Linked DNA regions of Microbulbifer sp. GL-2. The protein of the gene in region 1 binds, or shares a complex with, the protein of each later gene. Links are inferred from orthologs where the notes say so. Each region holds a gene or a part of one and is shown on either strand. Other genes may lie near its edges. The genes, in order: pabB and GL2_RS04565.

Region 1 (6,099 bases):
CGATTGCGGCGCAGTATTGCCGGGCGACCGGCATCCACAGCAGGCTTGTATAGGTAGAATTCATCAGGGTTTACCGCACCTTGCACAACAGTCTCACCCAGGCCGAAGGCCGCGGTAATAAAGATCACATCGCGGAAACCACTCTCGGTATCGAGGGTGAACATCACACCGGCAGCACCGGTTTCGCTGCGCACCATATGCTGGATACCGGCAGACAGGGCCACGCCCACATCTGCGTAACCGGTATGTACGCGGTAGGCAATAGCGCGATCGTTATAGAGGGAAGCGAATACTTCCTTCACCGCTTGTAGCACCGCATCGACACCACGAATGTTCAGGAAAGTCTCCTGCTGGCCCGCAAAAGAAGCATCCGGCAAATCTTCTGCAGTTGCGGAAGAGCGTACTGCCACAGCGGTCTCTCCACCACCCAGAGCATCGTAGCCATCGCGAATTTCTTTCTCGAGCTGTGCAGGGAAAGGTGTTTGCAAGATCCAATTACGAATTTCGTCTCCAGCCTTTGCCAGCTCCACAACATCAGCAACATCCAGCCCTTTCAGGCGCTCGGCGATTCGCTGCTCCAACTGCTCGTGGGCGAGGAAGGCCAGAAAGGCCTCCGCGGTGGTTGCGAAGCCGCCCGGCACACTCACACCAGCGCCGGCAAGAGAAGAGATCATCTCGCCGAGCGATGCGTTTTTACCGCCGACCTTGTCGACATCGTCCATACCCAGTTTTGCGAAGTCGATGGTGAAGTTCGTCAAGTGAAGCCCCTATGAAATCAGGTATTAGTGGGCGCTGATTATAAGGATGAGTCTTGTAAAAAATAGCCCGTAAAAAACACTGAAAATGTTGTAAATTTTCTACAAAAGATAGAACCCCAGAATAAAAGACCTTTCGCCCCACCCCTTTTATACTGAACGCCTCTTCGCCACCCGGCCCATGCCAACAGACAGAGAAGAAACATGGCAAAAGACAAGCGCACCGCCTTTTTTATTTCCGACGGAACCGGCCTTACCGTAGAGGCTATTGGTCACAGCCTCTTGGCCCAATTCCAGGACCAGCAAGTGGAACAGGTGACCCTGCCCTATATCGATTCCACCGAGAAGGTACAGCAAGCGCTCCAGCGTATAGGGAAAGTCGCCAAAGAATCCGGCCTGCAACCGATCATTATCACCAGTATTGTTTCAGATCAGATCCGCGATCAACTTCATCAGAGCCCCGCCCTGATGCTGGATGTTTTTGAAAATTATCTGACCCCACTGGCCAACCTGTTCGGTTGCGACCCGGCGCAAACCGTCAATGTTTCCCACGGTATCGCCGATAATCGCCGCTACAGTGAGCGCATTGAAGCTGTTCACTTCGCCATCGACAACGATGATGGGCGCAGAATCAGTGAGTTTGAGCAAGCGGATGTAATTCTTCTCGGCGTCTCCCGATCCGGCAAAACACCCACCTGCCTGTACCTGGCCCTGCAGTTCGGCCTGCGCGCCGCCAACTACCCCATTACCGAAGAAGATATGGATTCCACTACCCTTCCAAAAATATTGCGCCCTTATCGTCGCAAACTGTTTGGACTGACCATAGATCCAAAGCGTCTGATGCAAATCCGCCAGGAAAGACGCGCCAATAGCCGCTACGCTTCAAAGGAGCAGTGTGAATTTGAGGTGCGCCAGGTCGAGCAGATGTTGCGCCGGGCACAAGTGCCCTTCCTTAATGCCACACAGCTTTCGGTTGAAGAGCTCGCTACCCGCCTGATGTCCCAGGCAGGTATCGAGCGCAGAATTGACTAAAGAGCCACACGGCCTTTTCACATCGCCGTAAAATGTGTAGTGTGCGCCGTCTTCCGGACTGCCATGTTTTGATATATGCAAATTGTCTCCCTGCCCTACTCGCTGAACTCCGCAGCAGCCTTTGCCACCGTGTCGGACCTGCCCGCACCGGTGTGGCTCGATAGTGGCCGGCCGCTGAGTAGCGGGCGCTTTGACATTATCAGCGCAGATCCACTTAACAGTCTGGAGTTACATGCCGACAGTCATGAGCCTTTTTCGCAGCTTGACGATTTGATTTGCGAGCTGTGCCCCCAGGAACGGGACTCGCAACTGCCCTTTTGTGGTGGCGTAATTGGCTACGCGGGGTATGAACTTGGAGTGGAAGGTAACTACCTGCCGTCCGACAACCGCTCCACCGACTTGCCGGCAGGCTTTTTTGGCCTTTACGGCTGGGCCTATATCGCCGATCACCAACTGGGTAGTAGCCATTTGATATTTCACCCTGCCTGCCCTCCCAGGCAAGTGCGGGAAGTGAGCAAACGCTTTGCATCGGTGGAATGGGAAAAACCCCTGATCTCGGGCGAGTTCCGCCTGCTGGCACCTTTTGAGCACGAGCTCAGTGCCGAGGATTATCGCGCACGTATCGAGCGCATCCTCGAATATATCGCCGCCGGTGATGTCTACCAGGCAAACTTCACCCAACGGTTTTGCGCTCCCTACGAGGGTGACCTGTTGAGCGCCTACCTGGCCCTGCGCAGCCGGGCTGCAGGGCCCTTTTCCGCCTACATGGAACTGCCCCAGGGAAGCCTGCTGAGCATGTCACCAGAGCGCTTTATTCGCGCTGATGGTGGCAGCCTGCGCACAGAGCCCATCAAGGGCACCGCTGCCAGGGTTGCCGATCCAGCAGCTGACCAGAGAGCAGCTTTCACCCTGCAGAAAAGCCCCAAGGATCGCGCCGAGAACCTGATGATCGTGGACCTGCTGCGCAACGATTTCAGCAAACTGTGCCGCAGTGGCAGTGTGCGTGTGCCTGACTTGTTCCAGTTGGCAAGCTTTGCCAATGTCCACCACCTGGTCAGTGTTGTTACCGGAGAGATGCCGGAGGATTCCGCTTACAGCGACCTTCTTGCCGCCTGTTTTCCCGGCGGCTCTATTACCGGCGCCCCTAAACGGCGCTCGATGGAAGTTATCCGCGAACTTGAATCCAGCCCCCGTGGAATCTACTGCGGCAGTATCGGCTACATCAGTAGCTGTGGCCGTGCCGACACCAATATTGCGATCCGCACATTCAGTGCCAGCAATGGCCGTATGACCTGTGCAGCGGGCGGCGGTATTGTCGCAGACTCTGATCCGGCTGCCGAACATCGTGAATGCTTGGCCAAGGTACGCTTGCTACTGGATACTACCGAGCAATTTCTGTGCTAATCCACATCTGAGACTGGAATAAAATTGCCCATGGTGTCCAATTTTGTAGTCTCACTACAATTTTTGGTTATAAATTTATCCAGGATCGATATTTCAAAGTTATTAGACCTTCTGATAGATTCTTGGCCAGTAGCACCGATGTCGATGCTACAACCGGATCAAGGAATTTATTGTGAAGATCACAATGGTCAAAAAAGTACTCGCCGATGGCTCTCCCTGTGCCAAATGCCGCGACGTGCAGGAGAAGCTGGAGGGAAATGATCAGCTCAGATTTATCGACCAGACGCTGATAGCCGATGTCCGCGACTCGCAGAGTGCAGGCATGAAAATCGCTCAACAGCACCAGGTGGAACGCGCACCTTTTTTTGTAGTTGAGCAGGAAGGCCAGGAAGCGGAAATTTACACCGTTTACTTTAAGTTCGCCAAAGAAGTGTTACAGCCGATGATTCAGGTAGAGGCCTCCTAGCCTCTACCTTTCCCCACTTTAGCCCGTTGAATTAATACACTGGTAATTCCAGATCAGAAAAAAGTGCATCAACCTCTGCACGGGATGTAGCGTGGGCAGCCTGGTCAACCAGCTCGCGAGTTAGATGCGGGGCAAACTGCTGGATGAATTCGTACATGAAGCCACGCAGGAAAATGCCCTTACGGAAACCGATTTTCGTTACGCTGGATTCAAACAAGTCGCTGGCGTCCAGGGCAACCAGGTCCTCATCCTCACCATCCACCGCCATATCCGCTACGATACCAATCCCCAACCCCAGGCGCACATAGGTCTTGATCACATCCGCATCCGCGGCGGTAAACACAACCTTTGGTGACAGCCCCCTCTCTAGGAAGGCCTCATCCAGTTTTGAGCGGCCAGTAAAACCAAATACATAAGTCACAATCGGGTATTTCGCGACCTCTTCAAGATTCAGCTTACTGACTTGGCACAAGGGGTGATCTTTTGGCACCAGTACGCAACGGTTCCAGCGGTAAACTGGCATCATCACCAGGTCACTGAACAATTCCAGGGCTTCAGTGGCAATGGCAAAATCTGCGGTGCCATCCGCCGCCATTTCCGAAATCTGCATCGGAGTACCCTGGTGCATATGCAGAGACACATCGGGATAGCGGGAAATAAACAACTTTATGACCGGAGGCAATGCATAGCGAGCCTGGGTGTGAGTAGTGGCAACAGCAAGGCTACCTTTTTTATCGTTGCTGAATTCTTGTGCAACCTGCTTGATATTCTCGACTTTGCGCATAATTTCGCCAGCGGTCTTGAGAATCGCCTCACCTGCGGGGGTTACCCGCGTAAGATGTTTACCACTGCGAGCAAAGATTTCCACACCAAGCTCATCTTCAAGCAGACGGATCTGTTTGCTGATGCCCGGCTGAGAGGTGTAAAGGCTCTGCGCAGTAGCAGAAACGTTGAGATCGTGATGTGCCACTTCCCAGATATATCGCAACTGCTGCAGCTTCATAGGTCCTCCCTTGCTATCAATCACCCCGTCCCAGGACGAGCGCAACCCTGACAGATTAGTTGTTTGTTATAAAAAACATATTGAGTTATGCGCGAAAAGAATAGCAGCGAATCAAAGTCCGGGCCAACAGGCAGATGAATATCCGGTGAAGAGTGGCAAGTGTCAATCGACTTTGGGAATTCTGTCCCATTCTGGCGGAATTATTTGATCAGGCCTCTGCATTGGCGATACCGTGAGGCACGTGGCCTGTTGCCACATGTTCAGCGGCTGAGGCGCAATGTGTAGGTTGATCATCAAAAAAGACATCTGCTCCAAAAGCACGCAGAAACTCCCCCTTTGGCAAACCTCCCAGGAACACCGATTCATCCACGCGGATATTCCAGGCTCTCAGTGTACGAATCACCCTCTCATGAGCCGGTGCAGATCGAGCCGTTACCAAGGCCGTACGAATAGGGCAGGTATCCAGACCGAATTCTGCCTGGAGCTTTTGCAGAGCCTCAAGAAAACCCTTGAATGGCCCGCCTTCCAGGGGCTCTTGTGCTGAAGCGCGCTCCGCCTCGGTGAAAGCGGCGAGCCCGTCGCGTTTATAAATTTTCTCCGCCTCGTCAGAAAAAATAACGGCATCACCATCAAAAGCAAAGCGCAACACATTATCCCGATGCGCTCGGCTACCACCCGCCACCAGGGTTGCAGCAGCCACGCCCTGCTCAAGTGCACGGCGCACATCCAGCCCATCTGTGGACAAAAACAGATTGCAGCCAAAGGGGCCGATATACCGGTAGGGGCTCTCACCATTACAGAATGCCGCGCGGGTAATATCCAGACCGTAGTGTTCGATGGAATTAAACACCCGCAGTCCGGTATCGGCACTATTGCGGGATAGCAGAATAACTTCGACCCGGGGCTCCCCTCCAAGCAGCTCATTGATTTTTAAAAACTTCTCCACCAGAGGAAAGGCATCACCCTTTTCCAGCACATCGTTCTCCCGCTCAACCTGATAACGGGAAAAGGCCTGCAATCCCTGTTCCTCAAATACCCGATGACTTTCGCCCAGGTTAAACAGCGCCCGTGAAGAAATAGCAATTACCAACTTATCCGGTCGAGCAGCCATCAGGGCGCCTCCACATCATTCAGCCCCGCCGGCCTGTTATCGTTACGCCGCTCATTGAGTATGACCAACAGCATCTGCCGTAGATCTTCCAGGGTACGTTGAGCGCGCTTTTCCGCCTGATTAATCACTACCAACAGCAAGGCATGACAAGTCTCCAGCGCAAGCCTCCCAAGGCGGTTTAATTCATTCGGTGGACACTTAAAGCCAAGGCGCCGGTAGATTTCCACCAGATGGCTGATAACCAGCGCGTTATGACGCTTGTCCAGTTCATGCAATTCAGGAATCCCCCACATAGCCTGCACCAACGGCAATAACCCGCGCTGCTCGC
Region 2 (6,186 bases), 3.3 Mb from region 1 along the record:
TTCGCACTGGCCACACAGATGGCAGGTCGCCTGCGCAACACAACACGCAAAGTAGGCGATTTGGCCTTCCTTGATGTAACCGGACGCGTAGCCCGCACCTTATTGGACCTGTGTAACGAACCAGATGCGATGACCCACCCCGAAGGCATGCAGATTAAAATTACTCGCCAGGAAATTGGCCGCATCGTCGGCTGCTCCCGCGAAATGGTCGGACGAGTACTGAAAACTCTGGAGGAGCAGGGTCTGGTATCCGTTAAAGGAAAAACGATGGTGGTATACGGCACCCGTTAATCTGGTATGGGTTTCACGCACAAACAAAAAAGGCGATCCAGTGATCGCCTTTTTTGTTGAACTATTAAAATATTACAGCTCAATTAAACATTTCCATCAATTTCCGCCCAGGCTCCTGTTCGCGCATAAATGCCTCTCCCACTAAGAACGTATTTACGCTGTGCCCGCGCATGGCTGCGACATCATCGGTGGTGTGAATTCCACTTTCAGTTACGACTATGCGATCCTGCGGAATCAGGTCGAGTAATTTAAACGTATTTTCCAACTGCACCTCGAAAGTGTGCAAATTACGATTATTGATACCAATCAGGCGATTAGGCAGCACCAAGGCCCGCTCCAGCTCCTCACGGTTATGCACTTCCACCAAAACATCCAAACCCAGATCCAGGGCCAGGCTATTGAGATCCTGCATTTGCTCGTCATCGAGGCAGGCGGCAATCAATAGGATACAATCGGCACCGATCGCCCGGGCTTCGTAGACCTGATAGGGATCAACGGTAAAATCCTTGCGCAGTACAGGCAGGCGTACAGCGTTGCGCGCCTGCTGCAAATAGCTGTCCGCCCCCTGAAAAAAGTCGACATCGGTAAGTACCGACAGGCAAGCCGCCCCACCTTTTTCATAACTGGTAGCAATTTCTGCGGGAAGGAAATCCTCGCGGATAACCCCCTTGCTCGGCGAAGCTTTTTTGATTTCGGCAATCACTGCGGCCTCACCTTCAGCAATTTTACGTTCGAGGGCGGTAACAAATCCCCGCGGCGGTTGCTGTTCCTGCGCGCGCAGTCGTATCTCCTCCTGACTACACTGCAGTTTGCGTTCAACCACTTCCTGCCATTTACGCTCAATAATTGTTTTTAAAATAGTGGGCGTGCTCACGACTTAACTTCCTCAGGACGAAAGGCGCTGGTAAAAGCAGCCAGGTCATTAATTTTTTCTGCGGCCAGGCCGCTGTCGATGGCATCCTGTGCCATAGCGATACCCTGTTCCGCGCTGGCAGCGACACCACTAACATAAATGGCGAGACCGGCATTGAGGGCGATAATATCAGCGGCTTTCTGCCCAGCCTCAGTCTCGCGCTTGCCCAAAGCATCACGAATCAGTGCCAGGGACTCCTTCGACCCGGAAACAATCAGGCCCCCAGATCACGGCGTTCAATGCCGAAGCTCTCCGGGCGCAGGGTAAACTCACTGATGGTGCCTTGTTTAAGTTCCACTGCGTGGGTGTCCGCAGCAATACTGGCCTCATCCAGGCCATCTTCACTGTGTAATACCAGCACATGCTCAGAGCCCAAACGCTGTAAAACCTCCGCCAGCAGGCGACAATAGCGTTTTTCATAAACCCCGATCACCTTGCGCTTTACCCCAGCGGGATTGGTCATAGGACCGAGCAAATTGAAAATAGTACGCAAGCCCAATGCTTTTCGTGCTGGCCCAACATGACGCACAGCGCTGTGGAAGCTGGGGGCAAACATAAATCCAATACCGATTGTGTCTACACAGCGAGCCATTTGCTCGGGACTCAGCTCCAGGTAAACACCGGCACTCTCCAATAAATCTGCTGAGCCACTACTGGAGGACACCGAGCGGTTGCCGTGCTTGGCTACTTTGGCCCCTGCCGCTGCGGCGACAAAACTGCTGGCGCTGGAGACGTTAAAAAGATTGGCACCGTCACCACCGGTACCCACAATATCCACGGTGTAATCCAGGTTCAGGGTTACTTTCGTCGCCAACTCGCGCATGGTTTCTACCGCACCAACAATCTCATCGACTGTTTCTCCGCGAATGCGCAGGGCTATCAGTAACGCCCCTATTTGCGCTTCCTCGGTCTCGCCGCGCATTATCTGGCCCACAGTCTCGCGCATTTCCACACGGGTGAGGTGCTCTCCATCCACCAGCTTGGCGATGGCCTGTTGGATATTCATTTTGTCCCCTTTGCCCTGCTCTATATTTTATTTAAGCGGGTCCAGTAGTTACGGCCCCGCGCTATCGGCCCTTAAATATCAGGACTCGAGAAAATTCCGCAGCATATCGTGGCCGTGCACAGTGAGAATTGACTCCGGGTGGAACTGCACTCCCTCAACTGCGAGTTCGCGGTGACGCAGGCCCATAATTTCATCGATTTCCCCGTCTTCTGTCTCAGTCCAGGCAGTAACTTCCAGACATTCGGGAAGGCTGCCTTTTTCCACTACCAGTGAATGATAGCGAGTCGCCTCAAAAGGGTTGGACAGACCGTGGAACACCCCCAGGTTGTTGTGCACTATAGGCGAAGTTTTTCCATGCATAACCTGGCCTGCACGAACCACCCTGCCACCGAAAACCTGGCCAATACTCTGATGGCCAAGGCAAATTCCCAGGATCGGGATGCGACCGGCAAAACCACGAATCGTCTCCAGGGATATTCCCGCCTCATTGGGGGTACAGGGCCCCGGTGAAATCACAATTTTCTCCGGAGTTATCTGCTCTATTTCCGCCAAAGTGATCTCATCGTTGCGCTTGACTAAAACCTCCGCACCCAGCTCTTCCAGATACTGCACCACATTCCAGGTAAAGGAGTCGTAATTGTCGATCATTAAAATCATTGTCCGGCCCCCGTAGCCTCTGGTGAATCGGAATTCGCTTCCATGCGTTTTTGCAGGCGCGCCAAGGCCGCCTGGGTTGAGCGCAGCTCGCGCAGAATCTCAGTTTGACTTGGCGGCAGGCACAGCTCATCCATCCGCCTCAACTTGGCCTCTTCCAGGTTATTGAGCACCACCCCGATAAACAGGTTGATCATGACAAAGGCGCCCATAACCACAAAACTAATAAAGTAGACCCAGGCCCAGGGCATCGCATCCATAGCCGTGTACATAATATCGGTCCAATCTTCGAAAGTGACGATACGGAACAGACTCAACAGTGCAATCGGCAGGTTGCGCCAGTGAGTAGGATCCACATCGTGGAACAGGAAATAACCGGCCACTCCATAGATATAAAAAATAATCCCCATCAGTAGCGCGATGTGAAACATACTGGGCAGACTACGCAGCAAGGTATCCACCAGGGTGCGCAGCTCGGGGAAAGCGGAGACCAGGCGCAAAACTCTCAGCACCCGCACCAAGCGCGCCAGGGTTGCCAGTGGCCCGGCGGCAGGTATCAGGCTGAGGACGATAATGGTGAAGTCAAAACAGTTCCAGCCATTGGCAAAGTAACGCCATGGGCGGACACCGTGAGCAGCAATTTTTACCAGCGCTTCGAGGATGAAAGCGCCCAGTACCAGTTGGTTGGTGGCCTTCAATAAGGCACCAAAGCGCTCTACTACCCAGTTCGAGGTTTCCAGCCCCACGGCAATACCATTGAGCAGGATTATGCCGATAATTACCTGGTTAAACAGGGGGGCTTCAACGATCCGCTGGCAACGTTCAGTCAAGGTCAATTTTTGGGGAATACTAGCTTCGTTCATTGCTCGGTCTTTACTTCTTTACTACTACTGGCCAGTGCCATACCCGCCGCGCGGAAAAGCGCGCGGGCCTTGTTCATGGTTTCATCCCATTCCGACTGTGGATCGGAATCGGCTACCAGGCCGGCACCGGCCTGGATAAATAATTGGCCATCCTTGATCACAGCCGTACGGATGGCAATAGCGGTGTCCATATTGCCATTCCAGGCCAGGTAACCCACAGCACCGCCGTAAATACCACGTTTCTCCGGCTCCAATTCATCAATAATTTCCATAGCGCGGATCTTCGGTGCTCCGGACAGGGTGCCGGCTGGCAGGGCCGCACGCAGTGCATCCATCCCTGTGAGTCCTTCGCGAATATGACCGGTCACATTGGAGGTGATATGCATCACATGGGAGTAGCGCTCCACCACCATCTGTTCGGTCACCCGCACGCTGCCGGTGGCAGCCACGCGCCCAACATCGTTTCGGCCCAGGTCGATCAACATCAGGTGCTCAGCCCGCTCTTTAGGGTCGGCCAGTAGCTCCCGCTCCAAAGCCAGATCCTCTTCCTCAGTGCCTCCGCGGCGACGGGTACCCGCCAGAGGGCGTACCGTCATTTCACCATCTTCCAGGCGCACCAATATCTCGGGACTTGAACCCACCACCTGGTGATCCCCCAGATCAAGGAAGTACATATAAGGCGACGGGTTCAGGCTGCGCAAGGCTCGATAGAAATTCAGCGGTGGCGCATCAAAGGGAGCGGACAGGCGCTGTGACGGCACCACCTGCATAACATCCCCAGCCAGGACATACTCCTTAACCCGGCCTACAGCCAGCTTGAAATTCTCCTCACTGAAGTGCGAATGAAACGCACTCTCCTCGATACCATTACCATCCAGGTCCAGTGGCACGGTATCAGGCAATGGCTGCGCTAGGCGATCCACCAGTTGATCCAGGCGTTGCTGGGCACGGCCATAGGCGTCACCCTCCTGTGGGTCCGCGTGCACGATAAAGATAACTGCACCCGCGAGGTTATCGAATACGACCAGTTCATCACTAACCATCAACAGGATATCCGGATTGCCAAGTGTATCCTGGGGCATACTGCGAGCCAGGCGAGGCTCTATATAACGTACGCAGTCATAGCCAAAATAGCCCACAAGGCCGCCATTAAAGCGCGGCAGGCCCGGCAGCTCTGGCACCCTATAGCGCTGCTGGAAGTCTTCAACAAACGCCAACGGGTCTTCCGAAGTGTGGCTCTCGACTACCTCACCATCCCGCTCGACAGTTACCTCATTGCCACGCACACGCAGCAAGGTACGTGCGGGTAAGCCGATAATGGAGTATCGCCCCCACTTTTCCCCTCCTTGCACTGACTCAAGCAGGTAACTGTATCGTCCCGCGGCAAGCTTCAGGTAAGTGGACAGGGGTGTTTCAATATCGGCCAGTACTCGGCGTACCAGTGGTATACGGTTATAGCCCGCAGACACAAGTCGGGCGTATTCGCTTGGGGTCATAGAGACTCCGGTCTATTTTGCATTTTTCAGGCTGGCGCTCGAGTATAGATAGCGCCCACGGGAGAGGCGGCCGAAATGGTAGCAGCTACCGATTTGACCTCAGCGGATCAGCGGCGCCATCGCCAGCTGGTTGTTGTGGGGACTGTGTGATTCACGGAAATTCCTCAGTGCAGGCGCACAAGTTTACAAATCCCGTATGCGGCGGGCAAGGGCTTGCCCGCCGGGTTTTTATCAGGACAAGCTCTTGCGCATTGCGCCGATTACTTCAGCGTAGTCCGGCGTGTTGAAGATTGCGGAACCCGCGACGAAAGTGTCAGCGCCAGCTGCGGCGATTTTCGCAATATTATCCCGGTTCACCCCCCCATCGATTTCCAAGCGGATATCGTAGCCGCTGCCATCGATCAATTGGCGCGCTTCACGCAATTTTTCAAGGGTGCCCGGAATAAATTTCTGGCCGCCAAAGCCCGGGTTGACAGACATCAACAGGATCATATCCAGCTTATCCATCACGTACTTGGCCGCATCAAGACTGGTAGCCGGGTTGAAGACCAGGCCTGCTTTACAGCCCAGGCTGCGAATCAGTTGCAGGGAGCGATCAGGGTGGCGGGAGGCCTCGGGATGGAATGTAATATAGGTGGCTCCCGCATCGGCGAACATACGGATCATATCGTCCACTGGTTCCACCATCAGGTGTACGTCAATTGGGGCTTCTACGCCATGCTTGCGCAGCGCCTGACATACCATCGGGCCAATGGTGAGGTTGGGTACATAGTGGTTATCCATCACATCGAAGTGCACCCAATCGGCCCCTGCAGCCAGTACATTGTCCACTTCCTCTCCAAGACGCGCGAAATCGGCGGAAAGAATAGATGGAGCAATTTTGTAATCAGACATCTCAATATCCTTCAGTAACTCAGTTTTCCGCGCTCAGGCGGCGGTGCAATCGATCCAGGCGCTCGGGAG

Evidence for each region.
Region 2: the proteins of pabB (region 1) and GL2_RS04565 are in contact, whole or in part, in a solved structure (PDB 8RP0), measured with the Escherichia coli proteins. The link is inferred for Microbulbifer sp. GL-2 from one-to-one orthologs.

What each region holds. Positions count from the first base shown.
Region 1 is NZ_AP019807.1:4,344,261-4,350,359, forward strand. What follows is about bases 1,115-4,026. They hold pabB (aminodeoxychorismate synthase component I), read left to right. Parts: upstream 1,115-1,862; coding sequence 1,863-3,191; downstream 3,192-4,026. Other genes in these bases: GL2_RS18715 (pyruvate, water dikinase regulatory protein), read left to right, coding at 1,115-1,787; GL2_RS18725 (hypothetical protein), read left to right, coding at 3,364-3,657; cysB (HTH-type transcriptional regulator CysB), read right to left, coding at 3,689-4,026. Outside these bases: ppsA (phosphoenolpyruvate synthase), read right to left, coding at 1-758; more of GL2_RS18715, read left to right, coding at 960-1,114; more of cysB, read right to left, coding at 4,027-4,660; GL2_RS18735 (5'-nucleotidase), read right to left, coding at 4,869-5,771; GL2_RS18740 (TetR/AcrR family transcriptional regulator), read right to left, coding at 5,771-6,099. UniProt on the Escherichia coli protein: Part of a heterodimeric complex that catalyzes the two-step biosynthesis of 4-amino-4-deoxychorismate (ADC), a precursor of p-aminobenzoate (PABA) and tetrahydrofolate.
Region 2 is NZ_AP019807.1:1,030,436-1,036,621, forward strand. What follows is about bases 1,079-4,077. They hold GL2_RS04565 (aminodeoxychorismate/anthranilate synthase component II), read right to left. Parts: upstream 2,868-4,077; coding sequence 2,289-2,867; downstream 1,079-2,288. Other genes in these bases: trpC (indole-3-glycerol phosphate synthase TrpC), read right to left, coding at 1,079-1,165; GL2_RS04570 (ion transporter), read right to left, coding at 2,864-3,727; trpE (anthranilate synthase component I), read right to left, coding at 3,724-4,077. Also shown: cAMP-activated global transcriptional regulator CRP, read left to right, coding at 1-291; more of trpC, read right to left, coding at 371-1,078; more of trpE, read right to left, coding at 4,078-5,223; rpe (ribulose-phosphate 3-epimerase), read right to left, coding at 5,455-6,117; GL2_RS04585 (nucleotidyltransferase family protein), read right to left, coding at 6,137-6,186. UniProt on the Escherichia coli protein: Part of a heterodimeric complex that catalyzes the two-step biosynthesis of 4-amino-4-deoxychorismate (ADC), a precursor of p-aminobenzoate (PABA) and tetrahydrofolate.